Regions from separate parts of the Faecalibacillus intestinalis genome, predicted to be linked through region 2. Evidence: a T-box and tRNA genes for the amino acid it is inferred to sense, from the RefSeq annotation. Region 2 holds a T-box; the other holds one or more tRNA genes.
The links. A T-box is a leader RNA that pairs with one kind of tRNA and senses whether it is charged. The one in region 2 lies ahead of tyrS (tyrosine--tRNA ligase), so its partner is inferred to be a tRNA-Tyr.
Positions count from the first base shown of each region.

Region 1: it encodes a tRNA-Tyr, which carries the amino acid that the T-box ahead of tyrS (tyrosine--tRNA ligase) is inferred to sense. The anticodon was not compared.

Region 1 is NZ_AP024085.1:1,054,978-1,076,049, forward strand. It holds gene Fi14EGH31_RS05505 (6-phospho-beta-glucosidase) at 1-666, shown strand, start outside; gene Fi14EGH31_RS05510 (RDD family protein) at 679-1,314, shown strand; gene Fi14EGH31_RS05515 (ROK family protein) at 1,340-2,233, shown strand; gene Fi14EGH31_RS05520 (MurR/RpiR family transcriptional regulator) at 2,284-2,988, shown strand; gene Fi14EGH31_RS05525 (6-phospho-beta-glucosidase) at 3,081-4,508, shown strand; gene Fi14EGH31_RS05530 (hypothetical protein) at 4,571-5,194, shown strand; gene Fi14EGH31_RS05535 (putative polysaccharide biosynthesis protein) at 5,273-6,889, shown strand; gene Fi14EGH31_RS05540 (SPL family radical SAM protein) at 7,005-7,898, shown strand; gene Fi14EGH31_RS05545 (HIT family protein) at 7,919-8,320, opposite strand; gene Fi14EGH31_RS05550 (peptidylprolyl isomerase PrsA family protein) at 8,375-9,283, opposite strand; gene Fi14EGH31_RS05555 (peptidylprolyl isomerase) at 9,283-10,278, opposite strand; gene Fi14EGH31_RS15690 (YjcZ family sporulation protein) at 10,412-10,486, shown strand; gene Fi14EGH31_RS05565 (AI-2E family transporter) at 10,505-11,584, opposite strand; gene sufC (Fe-S cluster assembly ATPase SufC) at 11,720-12,532, shown strand; gene Fi14EGH31_RS05575 (SufB/SufD family protein) at 12,532-13,431, shown strand; gene Fi14EGH31_RS05580 (aminotransferase class V-fold PLP-dependent enzyme) at 13,431-14,654, shown strand; gene sufU (Fe-S cluster assembly sulfur transfer protein SufU) at 14,638-15,090, shown strand; gene sufB (Fe-S cluster assembly protein SufB) at 15,080-16,459, shown strand; gene Fi14EGH31_RS05595 (5-formyltetrahydrofolate cyclo-ligase) at 16,452-16,976, shown strand; tRNA gene Fi14EGH31_RS05600 (tRNA-Val) at 17,041-17,116, shown strand; tRNA gene Fi14EGH31_RS05605 (tRNA-Thr) at 17,147-17,222, shown strand; tRNA gene Fi14EGH31_RS05610 (tRNA-Tyr) at 17,227-17,310, shown strand; tRNA gene Fi14EGH31_RS05615 (tRNA-Gln) at 17,324-17,399, shown strand; tRNA gene Fi14EGH31_RS05620 (tRNA-Lys) at 17,408-17,483, shown strand; tRNA gene Fi14EGH31_RS05625 (tRNA-Leu) at 17,497-17,585, shown strand; tRNA gene Fi14EGH31_RS05630 (tRNA-Gly) at 17,592-17,665, shown strand; gene Fi14EGH31_RS15315 (ATP-binding protein) at 17,909-18,157, shown strand; gene Fi14EGH31_RS15560 (hypothetical protein) at 18,175-18,309, shown strand; gene Fi14EGH31_RS15320 (hypothetical protein) at 18,379-18,603, shown strand; gene Fi14EGH31_RS15325 (hypothetical protein) at 18,672-18,914, shown strand; gene Fi14EGH31_RS15565 (D-alanyl-D-alanine carboxypeptidase family protein) at 18,930-19,160, shown strand; gene Fi14EGH31_RS15570 (M15 family metallopeptidase) at 19,249-19,422, shown strand; gene Fi14EGH31_RS05650 (hypothetical protein) at 19,471-20,259, opposite strand; gene Fi14EGH31_RS05655 (sporulation protein YunB) at 20,244-20,879, opposite strand; gene Fi14EGH31_RS05660 (glucose-6-phosphate isomerase) at 20,942-21,072, opposite strand, start outside.
Region 2 is NZ_AP024085.1:1,529,200-1,533,563, reverse strand. It holds gene Fi14EGH31_RS08380 (UDP-N-acetylmuramate--L-alanine ligase) at 1-1,181, shown strand, start outside; gene Fi14EGH31_RS08375 (DUF948 domain-containing protein) at 1,229-1,516, shown strand; gene Fi14EGH31_RS08370 (YtxH domain-containing protein) at 1,531-2,007, shown strand; gene Fi14EGH31_RS08365 (LacI family DNA-binding transcriptional regulator) at 2,007-3,011, shown strand; T-box leader at 3,074-3,271, shown strand; gene tyrS (tyrosine--tRNA ligase) at 3,303-4,364, shown strand, end outside.

The DNA of each region.
Region 1 (21,072 bases), 470 kb from region 2:
AAAGCTGTAGGAGCGAATCATAAACGTTTCTGGTATTTAGACGTTCATGCTAGAGAAATTATTCCTGGTTATATGAAATCATTCTTTAAAAGAAAAGGATATGATTTAGATTTAACTCAAGAAGATTTAGAAGCCTTAAAACATGGTTGTGTTGATTATATAGGTTTTAGTTATTACATGTCTTTTGCAACAAAAGGTGATGGTAATATTAATCTTGATTATGATGAAGAAAATGATTTATGCGATAATCCTTATATTCAAAAAACACAATGGGAATGGCCAATTGATGCTAAAGGTCTTAGATATACATTAAATTGGTTATATGACCGTTATCAACTTCCAATGTTTATTGTTGAAAATGGTTTTGGTGCAATCGATCAAAAAGAAGTTGATGGTTCAGTTCATGATCAATATCGTATTGATTATCTAAAAGAACATATTCAAGAAATGAAAAAAGCTGTAGATATAGACGGTGTTGATTTATTAGGATATACTGTTTGGGGTTGTATTGACTGTGTAAGTTTTTCAACTGGAGAAATGAAAAAACGTTACGGATTTATTTATGTTGATAAAAATAATGATGGTTCAGGATCATTAAAAAGAAGTAAAAAAGATTCTTTTGAATGGTATAAAAAAGTTATTGAAACCAACGGTGAAGTGTTATAAAAGGAGAATTATATGAACAATTACTTTCTACAACTAAAAAAAGATATTCCTAATGATATAGGATGGATTAGAAGAATTTTATCTTATGCTTTTGATTGGTATATTGGAGGAATGATTGCCTCTTTACCAGTGATTGTTATTTATATGATGTTACATCAAGATGCAACGTATATACCTCAAAATTTATCCATCTTTCATGCACCTTACAATATCATTGCTGGAAGTCTATCATTTATTGTTGCTAGTGGATATTATGTTTTAGTTCCAATGTTTGTTTTTAAAGGACAAACATTAGGGAAAAAAATCTTTCATTTAAAAATTATTGCAAATAATTATGATGAAGTAACAAATAAACAATTATTTATTCGACAATTTATAATGATTTTATTAGTTGAAGGAAGTGTATTTACTTCAAGTAATATATTACATCAATTATTACAAGTTGTAACAGGTTTAAATATTCCAAAGTATTATGCTTATTTTGGAATATTTATGACACTTATTTCAGTGATTTTAATGATTGTTTTAAAATCAAGAAGACCGTTACATGATCTATTTGCTGATACACGAGAAGTATATCTTGAAAGCAATGATTATACATATTATCAAAAGAAAAGAAAGAAAGTAAAAAGAAAATCAGGTAAGTAGCCTGATTTTCTTTTAGAGGAAAGTTATGGAATATTTAGTATTAGATGTAGGTGGAAGTGCAATCAAATATGCTTTAATGAATGATGAATTAGAGTTTCTTGAAAAAGGGCAAGTACCAACACCTAAAACATCATTAGAAGATTTCAAAAAAGAAGTTCAAAATCTTTATCAAAAATATCAAGAACGTGTAGATGGAATTGCTATGTCACTTCCTGGTTTAATTAATAAAAAAACGAATAAAATGCAAATACCAGGAGCATTACTTTATAATCAAGATGTTGACATTTTAAAAGAGTTGAAATCAGTTACAACAGATCGTTTAACAATTGAAAATGATGCTAAATGTGCAGCTTTATGCGAGGTTGTTTATGGCAGTTTAAAAGACAGCCAAGTAGGTGCTGTTTGTATTATTGGTACTGGTATCGGTGGAGGTGTAACTATTGGAGATAAAGTCTTTACCGGTGTTCATGGCTTTGCTGGAGAATTTAGTTATTTATCAATAGATTGGAAAAAGAATTTAGGCTTTGAAAATAAATGGGGAACTGATTTTGGAGCGTTTACATTGGTTGAAATGATAGCTAAAGCTAAAGGATTAGTAGAAGAAATTGATGGTGTACAAGCTTTTGAATATTGTAATCAAGGAGATAAAGATGCTTTAAAAGCTTTAGAAGAATTTTGTAATATAACAGCGACAGGGTTATATAATTTACAAGCGGTTATTGATCCTGATAAAATTGCTATTGGTGGAGGTATTAGTAAACAACCAATTTTATTAGAATATCTTCAAAAATCACTGGATAAGATTTATCAGTCAATTGATGTTCCAATTCCTCAAGTAAACATTGTTCGTTGTAAATATGATAATGATTCAAATTTAATAGGTGCACTTGCAAACTATAAAAAGATATATAACTGCTAATCATACTTGATTAGTAGTTTTTTTTTAGTAAAATGTATTTGGTGATGTAAATGGAAGTAAATGAAGTAATAACAAATTTAAATCCTTTAGAATATGATATTTATTTTTATTTAATACAAAATAAAAACATGGTTATTTCAATGAAATTAAAAGATCTAGCAAATCAATTACATGTATCAACAGCTATGATTACAAGAGTTTGCCAAAAATTAGGCTTTGAAGGATTTGGAGAATATAAAGCTTATTTAAAATTAGAAGAACATGAACAAGTAAATACCAATACATTTCAATTAGAACATATTTTTAATTTTTTTTATAGTGTTGATAATGAGATGTTTTATCAAGAAATTCAAGAGGCAGTAGCTTTAATTAAAGAAGCAAGAGATGTTATTTTTTATGGAATTGGTTTATCAGGCATTCTTGCACAATATGGCCATGGTTTGTTTAATCGAAAAGGAATACGATCGTTATATATAGAAGATTTTAGTATGCGACTTGATTTTTATGAAAAAGCGATCGCAATTATTTTATCGGTTTCAGGAAATACAACAGAGGTATTAGGAAGAATACAGAATTTAAAAAGTTATGGAACGAAGGTCATTTTAATTTCTGAAAATAGTCATAATAAAGCGGCTCAAATGGCTGATTTATGTATCAATTACCATTTACCTAATGTAAAAGATAAATATTATGCTAATTCTGTAACCCAAGTTCCTGTTTTGTATATTTTAGAGTGTCTAGCAAATAGTTTATAGTTGGCAAAATTTTCTTTACCAATTTTTATTATACTAATGAAAACGGTACTAAAAAATGGTATGATAGATGTGTATTTTAAGGAGGAAATAGAATGGGATTTAGAGAAGATTTTTTATGGGGTGGAGCAGTTGCTGCTCATCAATGTGAAGGTGCTTGGCAAGAAGGTGGAAAAGGAATCAGCTGTAGCGATGTCGAAACTGCAGGAGATAACGTTACAGGTGCGCCAAGACGTTTAACTGATGGTATTATTGAAGGTGAAGATTATCCAAACCATGTAGGTGTTGACTTCTATCACCGTTATAAAGAAGATGTTGCTTTGTTTGCAGAAATGGGATTTAAAGCATTTAGAACTTCTATTGCATGGACTCGTATTTTCCCTAGAGGAGATGAAAAAGAACCAAATGAAGAAGGTTTAAAATTCTATGATGATTTATTTGATGAGTGTCATAAATATGGTATTGAACCTGTTATTACATTATCACACTTTGAATTACCTTGGGCATTAGCTAAAGAATATGGTGGATTTAGAAATCGTCAAGCAATTGATATGTTCGTTAAATTTGCGAAAGTATGTTTTGAAAGATATCAACATAAAGTAAAATATTGGATGACTTTCAATGAAATCAATAACCAAGCTGATGCGACACAACATAACTTAATTCAAGAAGGTGCTGTTTTACTTCAAGAAGGTGACGATGCAGAATATTTAATGTATTTATCAGCACATCATGAATTAGTGGCTTCAGCATTAGCTGTAAAAGCAGCACATGAAATCAATCCTGATTTACAAGTAGGATGTATGATTGGGATGAATGGTGTTTATCCAGCTTCACCAAAACCAGAAGATGTAATGAATGCTCTAGGTGCAATGCATCAAAAATATTGGTATGTAGAAGTACATGCTAGAGGTCATTATCCTCGTCATATCTTAAAGAAATTTGAAAGAAAAGGATATGATTTCATTACTGAAGAAGATAAGAAAATCTTAGCTGAAGGTAAAGTAGATTATATTGGATTCTCATATTACATGTCATTTGCGACAAAATATCAAGGACGTAATGAAAAAACATTTGATTATGTACCTGAAGATTTCGTAAGAAATACATACTTAAAAGCATCAGATTGGGGATGGCAAATTGACCCACTTGGATTACGTTGGTGTCTAAACTGGTTCAATGACCGTTTTGAACTTCCAATGATGATTGTTGAAAATGGATTTGGTGCTTACGATAAAAAAGAAGCAGATGGTACAGTTGATGATCAATACCGTATCGATTACTTAAAAGAACATATCCAAGCAATGAAAGATGCTGTTGAATATGATGGTGTTGATTTACTTGGATATACAATGTGGTCTCCAATTGATATTGTTTCCGCTTCAACTGGTGAATATGATAAACGTTATGGATTTATCTATGTTAACTATAATAATAATCATGAAGGTGATTTTTCTAGAAGTAAAAAGAAATCATTTGATTGGTATAAACATGTTATCGAAACAAACGGAGAAGAATTATAAGAATGGGGATGTCCTCATTCTTTTTTTATGATATAATTATCCTATGGAGGGATAAGAATAGTATGAAAAAGTTAATGAAGTTAATGTGCGTATTTGCACTTGTATTTGTTGCTGGATGTGGTGCTTCTTCATCAACAGATGAACAAAAGGAAGTTGTAACAAACTTTTTTGATTATGTAAAGGAATGCGACATTACAAAACTTAAAAAGGTAGCGAGTGAAGATGTTTTATCAGGAATGGATCTTGAAAAAATGGAAAAAGAATTAAGCCAATATACTGAAGAAGAATATGGTAAAGTTTTTGTTGATGAAACAAATAAATTCAAAAAAGCTATTTTCAAAGATTTATTTACAGATATCAAAATTAAAGATATCAAAGCAGATGGGGATAAAACAACAGTTAAAGTGACAGGAAAACAAAAAGATTACTCACAAGTATCTTTTGATCAAAGTGAATTAAACACAACTGCACAACAATATGTAGAAGAACATCAAGATGAACTTGCTAAAGTCTATCAAGAAGAAGGTCTATCAGCATATCAAATTAAAGTATATGATGGTATTGCACCTATTCTTTATCAAAGCATGACAGAAACATATAAAAACGCACCTACTGAAAAACTAACAGCAACATTTACTTTAGAAAAGAAAAATGACAAATGGATCATTACAGGTATTGATGAATAAAAGATAAGCAATCATAAGATTGCTTATTTTGTTTTATGGTAATATTTGTTATAATGAATTTTGGAAAGTGAGGTCGTTATGAGTCGTTCTAATTCAATTGTTAAACAAGCATCAATTTTAGCACTTGCAGGAATTTTAGTTAGAATCATTGGGCTTTTATATCGTAGCCCTTTAACTGCGATGATTTTAGACGAAGGAAATGGGTATTATTCAACAGCTTATAATATTTATGCGTTAGTTTTACTTATTTCATCGTATAGTATTCCTACAGCTATTTCTAAATTGATATCAGAGAAGATTGCTTTAAAAGAATATAAAAATGTTAAAAGAATATTAAAATGTGTATTTATCTATGTTTGTGCCATTGCTGGGAGTGCAGCAATTTTATTATTTATCTTGGCGCCATTCATTGTGGATGTTAATGCTGTTCCTGCACTAAGGGTCTTATGTCCAACAATTTTTTTATCGGGCTTATTAGGAGTATTTAGAGGATATTTTCAAGCACATAAGACAACGGTTTATACATCTGTTTCACAAATCATTGAACAAATCTTTAATGCAGTTGTTGCATTGCTAGCTGCATATATTTTTATTCAACCATATCTTGGTGTAGATGCAACAAAAGTAGGATCATATGGTGCTGCTGGTTCTGCAATTGGAACAGGGGCTGGTGTTTTAGTTGGTTTGATCTACATGATTTTTATGTATTTAAAAAAGAAAAATACTTTTGTAGAAGAAAAAGATGAAGAAGCGAGTGAACGAGTAGATTCGTATCAAGAAATTTTTAGAATGATCATGCATATTATTGCACCCATCATTCTAGCAACTTGTGTATATAATTTAGTCACTACGATCGATATGTATATTTTCTATTTTGCTCAATCATTTCATCATATTGATAAAATTACTTATATTTCAAATTATGGTGTTTATGCAGGAAAATATGTTGTTTTACAAAATGTGCCAGTTGCTCTAGCTTCAGCGATGTCTACAGCTTCTATTCCTTCTATTTCATCTGCTTGGGCACTTGGAAATGTTAAAGAAGCAAAAGTACATATTACATCTGGGCTATCAGTAACAATGTTGATTTTAATTCCAGCGGCAGTAGGAATGGCAGTATTATCTTATCCAATCATGGGTGTTTTATTTCCTCAAAAAGAGACAATTATGACAGCTACATTATTGCTTGCTTTAGGATCTCCAGCGATTATCTTTTATGGTTTATCAACACTTACAAATGGGATTTTACAAGCTTTAGGAGAAGTGAATGTTCCATTAAGAAATGCAGCATTTTCACTTGTCTGTCACATCATCATTATTGCGTTATTATTGTTTATTACACCTTTAGGGGTTTATGTTTTAGTGTTTGGTAACTGTACATATGCGCTTCAAGTGTGTTATTTAAATCAAAAAGCTTTACGTCAAAAAATAGGCTATAAACAAGAAATAAAAAGAACTTATGTGATTCCTTTATTAGCTTCATTGGTTATGGGAGCGATTGTTTTAGGTGTTTATTATGGTTTATTTACACTTACTCATAGAGTCTTTTTACCTCTTATTTTATCTGTTGTTGTAGGCGTATTTGTTTATTTTATAATGATTATGTATATTTATTGGGAACATCCAGCTTATTTGTTTGAAATTCCTTATATGAAAACACTTTATTATAAAATTAAGAGAATAATGAAGAAATAAACGATTTTTGAAATACAAAATCGTTTTTAAATCCAATTTTTTGATGTATTTTTTGAAATATGACAAACTTATTGTTTTAATTTATGTTAAAATGATAAGCAATGGGGGTTATAATATGCATTATAAAGCAGTAAAAGGAATTTTATCTAATGATAATACAATGAATTTATATAGGGGATGTCAACATGGCTGTATTTATTGTGATTCAAGAAGCAAGTGTTATCATTTTGAACATGACTTTGAAGATATAGAAGTTAAAGAAAATGCGCTTTCTTTATTAGAAAATGGTTTAAAACATAAAAGAAAGAAATGTATGATTCAAATGGGATCTATGTGTGATCCATATATGCCTTTAGAAAAAGAATTAAAGCATGTACAAAAAGCTTTAGAACTTATTGAACAATATCATTTTGGAGTAACACTTATTACGAAGTCAGACTTAATTTTAAGAGACCTGGAACTTTTAAAGAAAATTAACCAACAAACAAAATGTGTTGTTCAAATGACGCTTACAACATTTGATGAAAATTTATGTCAAAAGTTAGAACCAGGTGTTTGTACAACTCAAAGAAGAATAGAAGTATTAAAAGAACTCCATAAAAATGGGATTCCCACAATTGTTTGGTTAACACCAATCTTGCCTTTTATTAATGATAGTCAAGAAAATATTTTAAAGATTTTAGAAGAATGTCATGAAGCAGGAGTTAAAGGAATTATTTGTTTTGGTATGGGAGTTACTTTAAGAGAGGGAAGCAGAGAATATTATTATAAGCAACTAGATCGTTTATTTCCTGGTATGAAAGAAAAGTATCAAATGACGTATAATGATCAATATACGCTTAATAGCCCGCATAATAGGGATTTAATGAATTTATTCTTTAAAAAATGCCAAGAATATCAAATGATGTGTAATTACTTAGAAATATTTGAATATTTACAAGAATTTGAAGAAAAAACACCAATAAAAAAGAAAGATATTCATGACTTTGAACAACTTTCTTTATTCTAAAAAGATGGAAAACCATCTTTTTATTTTACGATTTTTTGATAAACTTCATCTAAATCAACATCTTGACTATGATCATTAAATTCAATAACAAGTTCTTTTTCATCATATCGAGGTAAAATATGAACGTGGAAATGATGAACGGTTTGACCTGCAACTTCATTTGTATTTGTTAAAATATTCAATCCCTTAGCGTTTAGTTTTTCAACGATTTGTTTAGCTAATTTTTGAGTGACTTGCATTACATGAGCCAATGTTTGTGCGTCAACTTCAAGAATATTTTCAAAATGTTTTTTAGGAATAACAAGGGTATGTCCATAAGTTGCTTGTGATAAATCTAAAAAAGCAATACATACATCATCTTCATAAATGATTTTTCCAGGAATTTCTTTATTAATAATTTTACAAAAAATACAGTTACTCATTTTCTTTTCCTCCATAGCTCTATTTTAAAACAAAAAAAGAATAAGGTCGAGACCTTATTCAAAATAATCTTTAGAAGATTTTTTTATTTTCTTTTTGATTGATGGTTCATAAACATCAAAGTTATACTTTCTTAAATAAGAAGTTTCACATTTTGTAGAAAAATTAGAAATAGAAGTTAAACTTTTTTTAATTTCATCTTTTAAATTTGATTTATCCGTATTGTAAACCCAAACAATTGCATATTTAGATTCAGATGTTTTAATTGCTTTTGCATAAATACCATCTTTTGTAAATTTATCTAATTTTTTAATGATTTTAGAATCAACACTACTTGATTCTTTTGTAACTAAACCAGCATCTGTTCCACTATTTTCATTAAAATAATTTGTGAAAGATTCTTCGCTTGTACAATCTTTAATAATTTTTAAAGCTTGTGATTCAGTATCAACCGTAAAATATTTAAGATATTTTACTTTATATTCTTTAACTAAACTTTTGAAATTATCTTCAACATATTTTTCTTGAAGAAGTTGAATTTTTGCATTAGGCTCTAAAATTTGTTTTACAAAATCGTTTTCACTTTCATAGCCAGCATCTTTAGCGTAAGTTTCTAGATCACTTGTACCAGCATATTGAAGGTATTGTTGTTTTAATTCTTCAACTTTAGAATTAATAGCATCTTCATCAGTGATTTCTTGATCAGCTACATAATTGATAGCACTGTTTAAAGTCATATTTAACCCATCATTATCTAAGAAATATTCATAAAGATCATCTTTAGTAATTGTTACATCACCTGTTTTAACAACTGCTGAATCACCATCTTTTACATGGGTTACATAGGAATCATCTTTTTTGTTAAAGCTTTTATAAAGACCATAACCACAACCACCAATAAGACAAATACATACGATAATAACTAATAATCTATATTGGTAAAGCTTATCTTTTAATGAATTCATTAGGCTTCACCTCTTTCTGTTTTTCTTTCTTCTAAGGCTTTATTAACAACTTCTTGAACGATTTTTTTAATATCTTTATCTTTATAATTGATTTTATAAGAATTATAGACAACATATTGTAAATAATCATCATAAGCTAATAAAGGAGAATCAATATCAGTTTTCTTTAATTCTTTCTTTAAAGTTTTTTTATCAGTACTTGTTACTTTTACAAAATAATATCCATTATCACCAGTAATAACATCAGAAACTTGTCCTTCACTTAATGCTTCAATAGCATTAAAGACATCTTTACCATAACTATTAGCAATACCAGAAGTATCTTTACTATCAACGATACCTAATGATCCTTTTTTACTTGAAGTAGAATCATTAGAGTAATCTTGAGCAATATCTCCAAATGATTTATCCGTATTACTGATTAATTCTTTAACTTCATTTAATTTAGAAGTTTCATCATCTGTAGGTGAGCTTGTATCAGATACAGAAATTTTAATTAAACTTACATATTTTGGAGCACATTGTTGATAGTAATCATTAAAGACATCATCAAAATGATCATCAATATAATCTAATAAGAAATTAGCATATTGAATTTGTTTGATCATTTTTTGACGATATTCAGATAAATTCTTATATCCTGCAGATGTTAAAGCTTGATTTAATGAATCTTTATAGTTATCACCATAATTAGATTTATATGCTGATTTAATTTGTTTAATAATTGTAGCAGCATCTTCTTTCATATCATCGTTGACAGGGAATTTTTGATCAACTAAGTTTTGTAATACAGCATTAAAGACTGTTGAATTATTACTTGAATTATCAATAATATCTTTATATAAATTATCAGCAAAGATATTTTTTGTTTTATTTCCTTTTTCTAAAGATGCAACAACGTATTTTGAATCAACTTTTTTTGCTGATGAAGTTGTACATCCAGTCAAAAGGCAGCTACTTACAAGTAATAAGGCAGCACATTTTTTAAATTTCATAATTTTCCTCCTTCTTGTAGACTTAAAAAGTATACTATTTTTTCCCACTTATTTCAATATTATGGGCAAAAACACACGGTCAAACATATTTATTACATAATTTATACTAAAAGGATATAAGGGAGGGGTTTATATGAAGTGTGAAAATTCTTTTACGCTTGTTTTAGTACTTTTTATTTTATTAGTGATTATTTGTAATATGTTATAAAAAATGCTTAGCAATTTGCTAAGCATTTTTAGGTTGAGGATTATGTTGACGATAAACACGATAACTGATTTTAATAGTAACAAGAATAGGCATTGCGATGATCATTCCCCATGCACCAAACAAAGTTGAACCAGTTAAAATACCAAATAATACCCACATAATCGATAAATCGATTTTTGATGAATATATTTTTGGTTGAATGACATAAGGAACAACATTTGATTGAATAAAAATCAGTACAAATAAAATAATAAGTTTTGTTGTCCCCATCGTAATTGAAGTGACAATTCCAAGTAAATTAGCAACAATTGGACCTACATAAGGGATTACCGAACTGATAGCTGAGAAAATACCAAGTAAGATCCAGTTTGGATGACCAATAACCAAATAGACAAAAGCTGTTGTAAGACCTTGAATAAGAGCACTTAAAGCAAAAGCTTCAATATATTCAATTAAAGAAATATTGATTTCCTTTAAATAAACAGGTAAGTTTTCATCAAATTTTCCTGCAAAATGATTAATTGCAATTCTTATACTATCAAATTTTATAGACATATAGATTGCAAGGATTGAATAAATCAAGCCGTTTCCAATTTTTACAATAACAGAATTTAAAACATCAAACGTTGTATTAATAACTGTCATATCTTGTAAAAGTTTCGCTGCTTCTGTTTGAATATAAGTTGTTATTTCAGAAATATTGAAGCCTAAATGACTTTGTACAAAGCGCGAAATAAAAATCAAACCGTCTTCAAAAGCAGGATAGAGGTCTGTTACGCTATTAATTACAAGTGGAATTGCTAGTGATAAAATAAGTATTAAACAAGCAATGATTCCTACATAAACAATAATTAAAGATAATCCACGATTTTTTACATATTTTTGTACCCATTCAATAAGCGGATTTAAAACATAAGCGATTGCAAATGCTACAAAGAATGGTTTTATAATCTTCCAAAAAATACTAAAAGCGCCACCCCATACTTCTTTTGTAATATCTAATAAAAGAACGATCAAAAATAAAATAAGTAAGTTTAACAGGGTTTGTGTAATTTTTTTGGATGATATGACTTGAAATAAAGATTTCAGAAATTTCACATTATCACTCCTTTTGTTTAAATAATATACCATATTTTGGATATAATATAAATTGTTAATACAAAAGATTATCACATTGATTGTTTTTTTTTTGACATTTTAGTAGAATGTTGTGGGTAGAAAGGGGCTTGATTTATGTCAACTTTAAAAATAGAAAATTTACATGTTTGTATTGATAATAAAGAAATACTAAAAGGAATTGATTTAACAATCAATACAGGAGAAATACATGCATTAATGGGACCTAATGGTAATGGTAAATCAACATTGCTATCAGCTATCATGGGAAACCCTAAATACCAAGTAACAGAGGGAAGTATTTACTTGGATGGACAAAATGTTTTAGAAATGTCAGTCGATGAAAGATCGAAAGCAGGAATCTTTTTAGGAATGCAATATCCTCAAGAAATTCCAGGAGTTGTCACTTCTGATTTTTTAAGAGCTGCACTCAATGCTCATCAAGAAAAACCAGTATCTTTATTTAAATTTATTAAAGAATTAGATAAAAATATTGCTGATTTAAAAATGGACGAAAATTTAGCACATCGTTATTTAAATGAAGGTTTTTCTGGTGGAGAAAAGAAAAGAAATGAAATTTTGCAAATGAAATTATTAAAACCAAAATTTGCATTATTGGATGAAATTGATTCTGGTTTAGATGTTGATGCTTTAAAAATTGTTTCTGAAGCTATAAATGATATGAAATCAGATTCATTTGGTTGTGTGATGGTTTCACACTATGAAAGATTATTTGAACTTGTACCACCTAGTCATGTTCATATATTAGTAGATGGAAAAATTGTATTAAGTGGAGGACAAGAATTAATAGATCGTATTGATAAAGAAGGTTATCGTTGGGTTAAAGAACTAGGTTTTGATTTTGAAACTGAAGAAGATAAACAACCTATTGTTTTAGGTAGTTGTGGAAATAAGGTTAAAGCTAAATAATGAGTCGATTAGTAGATATTGATAATTATCTTGTTTTAGAAAATGGAACAATCAAAGAAACATCTTTTAAACAAGATATTCAAATTCAAAATCAAACTTTAATGATTAATGAAGATGCAAAAGTACAAATTATTTATAAGACAACAGAAGAAGGAACTTATCAATTTAATATTGAAATTAAAGATCGTTTACATGTAGATCTTGTAGAAATGTATGAAGCATCAAAGTCTTGTTCTTATACAAAAAATATAAAAATCAATGAATCAAGTGAAGTTTTAAGATATGTTGAAAAAAATAGTCATCAAAATATTCAACTTGATTTAGATGAAAATGTTGATGTTTATAAGTATGCAAGAGTGTCTTGCGCTTATGTAGAATTAACAGATTATACAACTTTATCAAAAATAAAATATCGTTTACTTGAAGAGGAAGCAAGTGTTAAACTTCGTTTAGCTTCTTTAAGCAAAGAAAAAGAAAATAAACATTATGAAATGACTTTAGAACATTTAGCACCACATACATATGGTGATATGGATAACTATGGTATTGTTAAATCAAAAGCAAGTTTAATTATTGATGGTGTGGGACGTATTTATAAAGGTATGTCTGGATCAGATACACATCAAACAAATAAAATTATTGTTTTTGATGAAGGGTGCAAAGCACAAGCTAATCCGTATTTATATATTGATGAATATGATGTTAAAGCAAGCCATGGAGCAAGTGTTGGAAAGATTGATGAAGATCATCTTTATTATTTAATGTCTAGAGGTCTTTCTAAACAAGATGCTATGCATCTAGTCACTTATGGTTATTTCTTACCTGTTTTAGAATTTATCAGTGTAGAATCTTTAAAAGAAAGATTTTCAGATGTTTTGAAAGAAAAGGTGGGACTATAATGTTAGATGTTTTAAAAATTAGAGAAGATTTTCCAATGCTTAAAAAGACTATGCATGGAAAACCTCTTATTTATTTAGATAATGGGGCAACAACTTTAAAACCTCAATGTGTGATTGATAGTGTTTGTGATTATTTAACAAATTATTCTGGAAATGCACATCGTGGAGATTATGATTTATCACATGAAGTAGATACAAAATTTGAATATGTAAGAAGTATTGTTGCTGATTTTATTCATTGTAAACCAGAGGAAGTTGTTTATACTTATGGTTCTTCAGATAGTTTGAATATGGTAGCTTTTGGTTATGGAGTGACACATTTAAAAGAAGGAGATGAAGTATTGATTACTCTTGCTGAACATGCAAGCAATACGCTTCCTTGGTTTGAAGTGGCTAAACATACAGGAGCTATCATTAAATATATTGATCTAGACGAAGAAGGAAAAGTGACTTTAGAAAATGTCAAAAAAGCAGTGACTGAACATACAAAAATTATTTCACTTGCGCAAATTACAAATGTTTTAGGATATTTAGCACCAATTAAAGAAATTTGTAATTTTGCTCATGAACACGATATTATTGTTTGTGCTGATGGGGCTCAAAGTGCACCTCATTATGCTGTTGATGTTCAAGATTTAGATGTTGATTTCTTTGCTTTTTCAGGACATAAAATGTGTGGACCTACAGGAGTAGGTGTATTATATGGAAAATATCATTTATTGGATGAAATGACACCAACACGTTTTGGTGGAGGAAGTAATGCAAGATACAATAGCTGTGGTTTAGTAAAGCTTAAAAATGCACCAACAAAATTTGAAACGGGAACACCTAATATTGAAGGGGTCATTGGTCTTGGTAGTGCCATTGAATATTTACAAAATATTGGTATGAAAAATATTGAAGAACATGAAGCAATGCTTAGAAAATATGCCGTTGAAAAGATGAAAGAATTAGATAACATTGAAATTTACAATGAAAATGGTGTTGGAGCAATTGCTTTCAATATTAAAAATGTTTTTTCTCAAGATGGTGCATCTTTATTTAATACGTATGGAATTGCCATCCGTGCTGGTCAACACTGTGCAAAAATATTAGATGAATATTTACATGTTTCACAAACATTAAGAGCTTCATTCTATTTCTACAATACAAAAGAAGAAATAGATCAGTTTATTGAAGTATGTAAGAAAGGGGATGACTTTTTAGATGCCTTCTTTGGATAATATGATGCTTCGTCAAATTATTATGGATCATTATGAAAATCCACGTAATCGTGAATTAGTTGAAGACGATAGCTATAAAAAAGTCAATATGGATAGTGAAACTTGTATTGATAATATTGATATACAAGCAAAAATAGAAAATGGAGTGATTGAAGATATTCGCTTTGATGGAGAAGCGTGTGCGATTTGTACATCAAGTACTTCTATTATGACAGAATTATTAATTGGTAAAACAATTGATGAAGCAAGGGTTATTATTGAAAATTATATGAATATGATTTTTGAAAAAGATTATGATCCTGAAATATTAGAAGAAGCGATTGCTTTTTATAACACTCATAAACAGGCCAATAGAATTAAATGTGCAACTCTTGGATGGAAAGGAATTACACAATTAATTGATGAAAGTGAAAAGGAGGAAACTCATGGAAAATGATGAAACTATGATTCCTGATAAAGATGTGTCTGTTTTTAAAACACCTAAAGGAATTAATGAAGATATCATTAGAGAAATCTCTGCCATTAAAGGTGAACCTGAATGGATGTTGGAATATCGTTTAAAAGCACTCGATTGTTTTTTGAAAAAGCCAATGCCTACATGGGGTGTCGATTTAAGTAGAGTAGATTTTGATGAGTATACGTATTATATTAGACCTTCTGATAAACAAACAAATAAATGGGAAGAAGTCCCTGAAACGATTAAAGATACTTTTGATAAACTAGGAATTCCTGAAGCAGAACAAAAATATTTATCAGGGGTAACAACTCAATATGAATCAGAAGTGGTTTATCATAATATGTTGAAAGAAGTTCAAGAAAAAGGTGTTATTTTCTTAGATATTGATAGTGGTTTAAGAGAATACCCAGAATTATTTAAAAAGTATTTTGATACAGTTATTCCTTATAATGATAATAAGTTTTCAGCTTTAAATGGAGCTGTTTGGTCTGGGGGATCATTTATTTATGTACCACCAGGAGTAAAACTAGAAAAACCTTTACAATCTTATTTTAGAATCAATTCTGAACAAATGGGACAATTTGAAAGAACATTGATTATTGTTGATAAAGGTTCTGATATTCATTATGTAGAAGGATGTACAGCACCAAATTATTCAAAAGATTCATTACATACAGGAGTTGTTGAAATTGTTGTTTTAGAAGGGGCTAAATGCCGTTATACAACAATTCAAAACTGGTCTAATAATATCTTAAACTTAGTGACACAAAGAGCGAAGGTTTATAAAAATGGACAAATGGAATGGGTCGATGGAAATATTGGTTCTGCTGTTACAATGAAATATCCAACTTGTGTTTTAATGGAAGAAGGAGCGAAAGGTTCTTGTATTACAATTGCTGTTGCTGGAGAAAATCAAATTATGGATTCTGGAGCTAAAATGATTCATTTAGCACCAAATACTTCAAGTAGTATTGTTTCTAAGTCAATTGCTAAAAACGGTGGTAAAACAAACTATCGTGGGTTAGTACAACATAATCCAAAGGCAATCAACGCTAAAAGTAAAGTTGAATGTGATACATTGATCTTAGATCAAATTTCAACAAGTGATACAGTGCCAACAAACTATGCTAGAAATAATGATTCTTTAATTGAACATGAAGCAACTGTTTCTAAAATTTCAGATGAACAACTTTTCTATTTAATGTCTAGAGGTCTTTCTAAAAAAGATGCGACAGAAATGATTGTTATGGGATTTATTGAACCATTTTCAAGAGAATTACCAATGGAATATGCTGTTGAATTAAATCAATTGATTAAAATGGACTTTGGTGAAAATGGAATTGGATAAAAAACAATTACGTAAACAATTGATACAAATGAGATTGGCTTTTGATGATTATCAAAAACAATCTCATTTCATTATAGAAAAGTTAAAAAAAGATCCACGTTTCATTAAAAGTAAAAAAATAGGAATCTATTTATCTTATAAACATGAAGTGGATACTTGGAAATTAATTGAAGAATTTAAAACTCAAAAAGAATTTTATGTTCCCATAGTTCGCGGTAAAGAAATGTATTTTACTTTATATCAAGATAAAATGATAAAAAATAAATATGGTATTGATGAACCGATAGATAAACAAGAAATTAATAAAGAATTTCTTGATTTAATGATTGTTCCACTTGTAGGTTATGATGCAAATTGTTATCGTTTGGGCTATGGTGGAGGTTATTATGATCGATATCTTAAAGATTTTAATGCACCAACAATAGGACTGGCTTATTCATTTCAATATATTGAGCATTATCAATCTGAAGATTTTGATATTCCATTAGATGATATTATAACTGATAAAAAAATATGAAAAAAATGTAAAAAGCTGTTGACGTAAGGGAATAGAGATGTTATTATAAGTGGGCACTAGTCAAGGAGGCTTAGCTCAGTTGGGAGAGCATCTGCCTTACAAGCAGAGGGTCAGCGGTTCGAGCCCGTTAGCCTCCACCATTAAAAAATAGTGTTTAAAATAAATAAAATGCCGGCTTAGCTCAATTGGTAGAGCAACTGACTTGTAATCAGTAGGTTGAGGGTTCAAGTCCTTTAGCCGGCACCATGATGGAGAGGTAGCGAAGTGGCTAAACGCGGCTGACTGTAACTCAGTTCCTTTTGGTTCGGTGGTTCGAATCCACTCCTCTCCACCATCTATCTAATGAATGGGGTATAGCCAAGCGGTAAGGCAACAGACTTTGACTCTGTCATTGCGCTGGTTCGAATCCAGCTACCCCAGCCATAAGGTATGACCCGCTAGCTCAGTTGGTAGAGCATCTGACTTTTAATCAGAGGGTCAGGCGTTCGAGTCGCCTGCGGGTCACCATTTAACTGAATAAGCCCAGGTGGCGAAATTGGTAGACGCACAGGACTTAAAATCCTGCGGACCTTAAAATCCGTGCCGGTTCGACTCCGGCCCTGGGCACCATTCAATGCGGGTGTAGTTCAATGGTAGAACTTCAGCCTTCCAAGCTGACTACGTGGGTTCGATTCCCATCACCCGCTCCATGAAGGAGCTAACACACTTACTATGTAGGTGTGTGTTTTTTATTAAAATGATGAAGTATGATGCAACTTAGATGTAAGGTGGAAATTGAGGTGATTCCATGTATAAAATATTGATTGTTGAAGAGGGAAAACGATTAGAATCAATGTCAATGAAGTTATTGGAATTGATTGTTTTAAAAAAAACAATATTTTAAGGTGTATAGGATTTCTGCAAAAGTTTTTTTCCAAGGAATTGAGGATACAGTGGATTTATTGATGAAAGAAAATCATATTCGATTTTCTACTATAATTGAACCTGGAGAGCTCTCTATTGAACCGGATTTGATAAAAACGGTGTGTTTAAATTTACTTGATAACGCCCGTAAAGCAGTAGGAGGAAATGCTAGAATATCTTTAAAAGGTCATCCAGTAGAAAGGGGGTATCAGTTTATAATTGAAGATAATGGTTGTGGTATGGAAACAAATGAATTAAGTAAGATCAAAGAAGCATGAAGAAGTGTAAATATAGAATGAAGTTTCTGCTTGCTGTCACTTTATTGATCATTATCCCATTAGTTCCATTAACAGTTTCTAAAACACAAAATAATCAATTAATTGGACATCTTCAAGTTGAAAAAATAAAAAATGAGAGATTAGATGTTTAAACGAGTAAGCTTTCGGTTGTTAAAAAATCTAGGCATTTTGACAGAATTTGATTTTAATGAAAATTATGTATGTTACAAACAAATGAACAAGGATTTTTTAATGCTATAAATGATGCAGATACACATTTGATATATCAATATGATTATTACAATAAAAAACATGGCGATAAAGAAAATATAGAAATATATACTTTTGGAAGAAAACATTTAGGTTTAACTGAAAAAGAAATACATAAATATTTATTTAAAATGGGTGATAATCAAACATATATTACAGATAGTTCTAGTTATTGATACAACTTTGATACTTCTTTGGTGATGTTTCTACGCATCTTTTTTATACACTGAAAAGTGTAAAAAAGATGCGTTTTTTATTGAAAGGAGCACAAAACGAAAAAAATGAAAGTATTAGTTGTTGTGTGGGTAATTGGTGGATTGATTACAAGTTTATTTTTTTAATGAGTAAACAACTTCAGCAAAATAGTAATCAATTGTTTGCTGCTGGTAAAATCAAAAACAAACAAGAAAATTCAGACAATAGTGTTAATCACGATGAATTGTTGACATTGGTTAATTATGAAAATAGTCTACCTGAAAATTGGTAAGTTGATTTAGTATCGTTGAACAATGGACAAGTAGTTGATCGACGAATTTATAAAGATTTAATGGAGATGTTACAAACGACAAAAAAAGAAGGTTTAAACTTACTGATTTGTTCTTTCTATCGAACACAAAAAAAGCAAGAATATCTTTATAAAAACAAAGTAAATCAATACTTAAATCAAGGATATTCAAAAACAGAAGATTTAGATAAAGCTGTTTTTTTGGGTAGCAAGATCAAAAACAAGTGAACATCAATTAGGTTTAACAATAGATATTGTCTCTATGAAAAATCAACGTCTTGATCCTAGTCAAGAAAAAACAGCCGAATAACAATGGTTGATTAAAAATAGTTGGAAATATGGTTTTATCCTGCGGTATCCAATAAATAAAAATAGTATTACTAAAGTAGGCTATGAGCCATGGCATTATCGTTATGTTGGAAAAGTTCACGCTAAAAAGATCAATGAATTAGGAATATGTTTAGAAGAATATGTAAAAATGAATAAATAAGTACATAATATTATAAATAGAGAACTACCGAAAATTTTATCGGTAGTTTTATTTTATCCATTTAAGAGGTGGGATTTGAATATATTTTTGAAGGAGAAGAATGAGAGAATACAATTTTTTATTATATTTTACTAATCTTCTCCTTTTTTTTGTTAAAGAATCTTCATGGAAATGTACAAGACACATTTGAGGAAAAAGCGCATAACATAAAAGAATTTGTAGATCTTTTGAAGTGAGATTATATTCATTGATTATTTGTTCTAATTGATTGATTGTGATTGTATTGTTTAGATATAAATAGAAAATATCATGAATGTATAAATTGAGGTTTATATTCTCTATAAGATAAACATCTTCATATGAATGAATATTTTTATGTTGATAGGAGAGGTTAATGGCTGTTGTGGACAAGAAATAATGATTTAAAAGTTCGATAGAAAGCTGACAAAGAGTAAATAGAGAATAATAGATGATTTGATATTCTAGAGAATTTAAAGGTGTGTAGATAAGAATAGATTCATAATATTGAATCCACTCTTTTTTTATTTCTTTTATTGTTTTTGTTTCTTGAGGGATGAGTGATAGGGAAATGATTTTTTGGATATCTAGAGGAATGCTTTGTACTTGATAAAGGATGTATCCTTGAGAGTTTTTTTGTTGGTAAATATTATTAATGATTTTGAAGGGATTGATTTGAAGTAAAGAAATGTATTTTTGATAATATAAAGGAAAAGGTTTATTTGTTAAATAATAATGTTCATCTTCATAAGTAAATGAAAATTGATCTTCTAAAGGAAGATGATAATATGTTTTTAAAATACTTAATTTTGATACCATGAGGGAACCTCACCTTCAATGACTTCATAAACAAGAGGAATCGTATAATTTTCTTTAAAATGTTCATGATATAAGGGAAAAAGAATTTGTAAAACAATTGTAACATTTAAATCAATAGAGATAGCAAGATGATTGATCCCATAATTTTTAATTTTTTTATTAATATTTGAAGAAGTTAAAGAGAGTGTTTTATATTTAATGGAAAAAGATGGACCTCGATCTTGTAAGAAAATATTATTGGTAAGAGAACCGATAGGTATACGTGCAACAATACCTTTTTGTTGATTGATTTTTAAGAGTTTTTTATTGTATGGAGAATGATTGTTTTCTTGGTAAGAGCCTTCTTCAAGCTTTAAAAGAGTTTCTTCAAGATTATTGATGTAATTAGAGGCAATATCATTGATATAATTCATTTGAAAACTAATGGAATTATTTTCTTTTTTATAGAGTTTATGTGTATCTATTTTTTGAGTAAATGAAGTATGATTGATAAGTATCTGAATAAATTGATTTATTTCTTTACTGGCAATATTTTCAATTCTAGGGGTCATACGATTTGAAAAAAGATAAGCACATATAAAAAGTGAAAGCATAATTAAAATATATTTTTCTTTTTTCATCATATCACCATTATAAAATATGTAAAAAAAAAGAAAGTAGAACAAATCTACTTTCTTTGATTTTAATAACCAGGTTTACCTAATAATTTGAACATATTTTTCTTATAAACTTCAACACCAGGTTGGTTGAATGGGTTTACTCCTAAGAAGTAAACTGACATTGCACATGACATTTCGAAGAAATAAACCATGT
Region 2 (4,364 bases):
GAAATATTCCAATTTATTCATTCAATAAAGATAATATAAAGGATGGTTATCACGTAATTATTGGTAATGCTTTTGATGAATCCAATGAAGAAGTCAAAGCAGCTTTAGAAAACCCAAATGTAAAGTGTACAAGATATTATGATTTCTTAGCTGATTTTATGGAACATTATGTTTCTATTGCTGTTGCAGGAACACATGGAAAAACAACAACAACAGGTATGGCTTACCATTTATTTGAAGATTTTGATAAAACATCTGTTTTAATTGGTGATGGAACTGGACATGGACAAGTAGGAAGTAAATATTTTATTTCAGAAACATGTGAATTCCAAGATCATTTCTTACATTATCATCCAGATTATGCCATTATTAATAACATTGAATTAGACCATGTTGATTATTTTGGAAATCTTGAAAGATATATTCAATCTTTTGAACAATTTGCTAAACAAGTTAAGAAAACAGTTATTGTTTGGGGAGATGACCCTAACATTAAGAAAATTCATTTTGAAAAACATGTTTTAAGATTTGGTTTAGGTGAAAATAATGATGTTCGCGCTGTTAATGTTTTAGAAACGCCACAAGGATTATCATTTGATGTTTATATTCATCAAGAATTATTTGGACATTTTAACATACCATTATTTGGAATGCATATGTTATATAATTCATTAGCTATTATTACTCTTGGTTATTTAGAAGATATGTCTTATGACTATATTTTAAGTAAACTTCAAACATTCAAAGGAACAAAACGTCGTTATACTGTAAAAACTCAAGGAAACAATGTTTTTGTTGACGATTATGCACATCATCCAACTGCAATCAGATATGTTATTGAAGCAACAAGAGTGAGATACCCTGGTAAGAAAATCGTTGCCATTTTCCAACCAGATCGTTTTTCAAGGGGAGCGCGTTTTGCTAAAGAATTTGCTCAAGAAATGGATAAAGCGGATTACCCATATTTCTGTCCATTCCCAGAAAATGCAAAACATGAAGACGGTATTGATATTGATATCTATGATATTTCAAAAAATAGTGCACGTGCTAAAGTCATTACTGAAGATGAAGCAGGTGTTAAAGAATTAATGCAATATGATAACTGTGTATTCTTATTTATGAGTAGTAAAGATATTTATAAATTTGAAGAAATGTTGATTGAAGCCAAAAAATCTATATAAAAAGAGTAAATTATGGTACAATTATTAATGAAAGTAGAGGGATGTTTATGACAACAATGGACATTTGTTACTGTGTTTTAATTTTAGCAGGTGCATTTTGTTTAGTTGCTTTGGGGGTGTTGTTTATTCGTACATCAACAGCGATTAAACAAACAGGGGATACTGTTGAAATGGCACAAGATACATTGAAAAGAGTTGATAAAGTCTTAGATGATGTCAATTACAAATTAGACTTATTAAATGCGCCTGTAGAAACAGTTGCAAAGTTCTTTGATCCTCAAAGACCAAAGTTTAATCCATTGAAAATGATGATGAGCTTTATTAAGAAAAAATAGAAAGGTGAGATAATATGAAATTAGGAAGATTTTTAACAACTTTAGGAATTGGTGCTCTTGTTGGGATGTTATTGGCACCAAAAAAAGGAAGCGAGTTAAGAGAAGAATTAAAAGGTAAAGGAAAAGAAACTCTTGATAGTGCTAAAGAAATGACAGTTGAAGACTATCAAAAATTAATTAGTGAAACAATTGATAGTATTAAAAAAACAGTTGATGAATTTGATGTTGATGACTTTAAAGATAGTTCTTTAGCGAAATTAAATGAATTAAAAGATAAATTTGATGATGTTGTAACAAAATTACAAGATAGCGACCAATATTCTAAGTTAAAAGATCAAGTTGATAATGTTATTGTCCAAGTGAATGATAAAATTAATGAAGTTAAAGAAAAAATGAGCGAACAAGAATTTGATGATTTTTCTGATTTAGAAGATGAAATTAATGACATTGAAGATGATTTAAATGTCATTATCGATGATTTAAAAGACTAATGAAAAAAGCAACGATTTATGATGTTGCAAGAGAAGCAGGTGTTTCTCTTGCAACTGTATCTCGTGTTATTAATGGATCATCAGTTGTTCGTGAAAAAACTAAAGAAAAGGTAATGAAGGTTATTGATGAACTAAACTTCAAACCTAATCAAATTGCTCGAGGTCTTGCGACAAACAAAACTACAACTATTGCAATTATCTTCCCACAATCATTATTTGCTCATGTAAAAGATATGATTGGTGGTATTGGTGATGCTGGTAGAACATTGGATTACAATATTACGATTTATACAACAGATGATATTGGAAATGGTCCAATGGACGACGTTATGGAAAAAGTCATTCGCACAAGAGCCGATGGAGTTATATTATTTAATAACGATAATATTGATCAACAAATTGAACTTGTTAAAAAACATAGTATTCCAGCAGTTGTTATTGGAATGCAAGTAAGTGATGAATCGATAGGTTCTGTTTATGTTGATGCACAAAAGATTACATATGATATTGTTAATAATTATTTAGAAAAAGGTAAAAATAATATTATTTTTGTAAGTCCTCAACAAAATCTTATTCGTACAGTTGATTTGATTGAAGGAATGAAAAAAGCTTATCAAGATCATCAATTACCATTTGATGAGTCAACACAGGTTATTAATACTTCTACTCACTATGAAGAAAGCTATACACAATTTGTTGAACATTTTAGAAATCATAAACATGATTTAGTTTTTGCAAGTTATGATAAAGAAGGGGTTGCAGTTGTTAATGCAGCAATCGATAATAACATAAACATTCCAGATGATATGGAAGTTATGGCTATGATGGATACAAGCTACTCACTTATTTGTAGACCATCACTATCAACGATTCATCTTCCAATTTATGATATGGGTGCGTTGGCTGTACGTTTACTTACTAAAATTTTAAATCAAGAAGAATTAGAAACAAAAGAAGTGTGCGTAGGCTATACAAATATTTATCGTAAATCAACTATTCAATAAACCACGAAAGTGGTTTATTTTTATATTCACTTGACTTTGAATATGAAATTTAATATGATGTATTTACAGCAATGAAGGAGATAAGTAATATTATTTAATTGTTATAGAGAGCTTGTGGTTGGTGGAAACAAGCCAAGAGATAATATGAATACACTCTGGAGCTTCTAAGTGCAAAGCTTAGACGGTGCAAGCCGTTATCTACTTGAGTGTATGTCTTTGACATGAATTTAGGATGGTACCGCGATCAACTCGTTCCTATGGGAATGAGTTTTTTATTTTAAGGAGGAAATTATGAAGATTTATGATGAATTAGTTTGGAGAGGATTAATTAAAGATGTCAGTTCTCCAGAAATTGAAGAAAAATTAAATAATGGAGGATTAACTTTCTATATTGGAACTGATCCAACAGGAGATAGTTTGCACATTGGGCATTTTTCATCATTTTTAATTAGTAAAAGATTAAAAGATGCCGGGCATAATCCAATTTTATTAGTTGGAGGAGCAACAGGATTAATTGGTGATCCTAAACCTGATACAGAAAGACCAATGATTACAAAGGAACAAGTTCAACATAACTTTGACTGTTTAAAAGCACAAGCTCAAAAGATTTTTGGTTTTGAAGTGGTTAATAACTATGATTGGTCAAAAGATTTAAACTTTATTGACTTTTTAAGAGATTATGGTAAATATTTCAATGTCAATTATATGTTGAATAAAGACATTGTAAAAAGAAGATTAGATTTAGGTATTACTTATACTGAATTTTCTTATATGATCATGCAAGCAATGGATTTCTACTGGTTACATGAAAATAAAAATTGTCAATTACAAGTTGCTGGGCAAGACCAATGGGGAAATATTACTGCTGGTATTGAATTAATTAGAAAGAAAACTGGAAAAGAAGCCTATGGTTTTACAATGCCACTTTTAACTAAAAGTGATGGAACAAAATTTGGTAAAACAAATGGTAAAGCGATTTGGTTAGATCGAGAAAAAACTTCTCCTTATGAAATGTATCAATTCTTTATTAATTCAGAAGATGATAAAGTTATTGATTACTTAAAATTCTTAACTTTCTTAACACCAGAAGAAATTATGGAATTAGAAGAAAAAAATAAAACACAACCTCATTTAAGAGAAGCACATAAAGCTTTAGCTAGAGAAGTTATTACATTCTTACATGGTAAAGAAGCTTATGAAGAAGCAGTTCAAGTTTCACAAACATTATTCTCTGGTCAAATTCAAAATTTAACTTTAGAACAAGTTGATGTTGCTTTTGAAGGTGTACCAACAGTTGAAACTGAAGAAAATGAAATGAATATTTTAGACGTTTTAATTTTAGTTGGAGCTGCT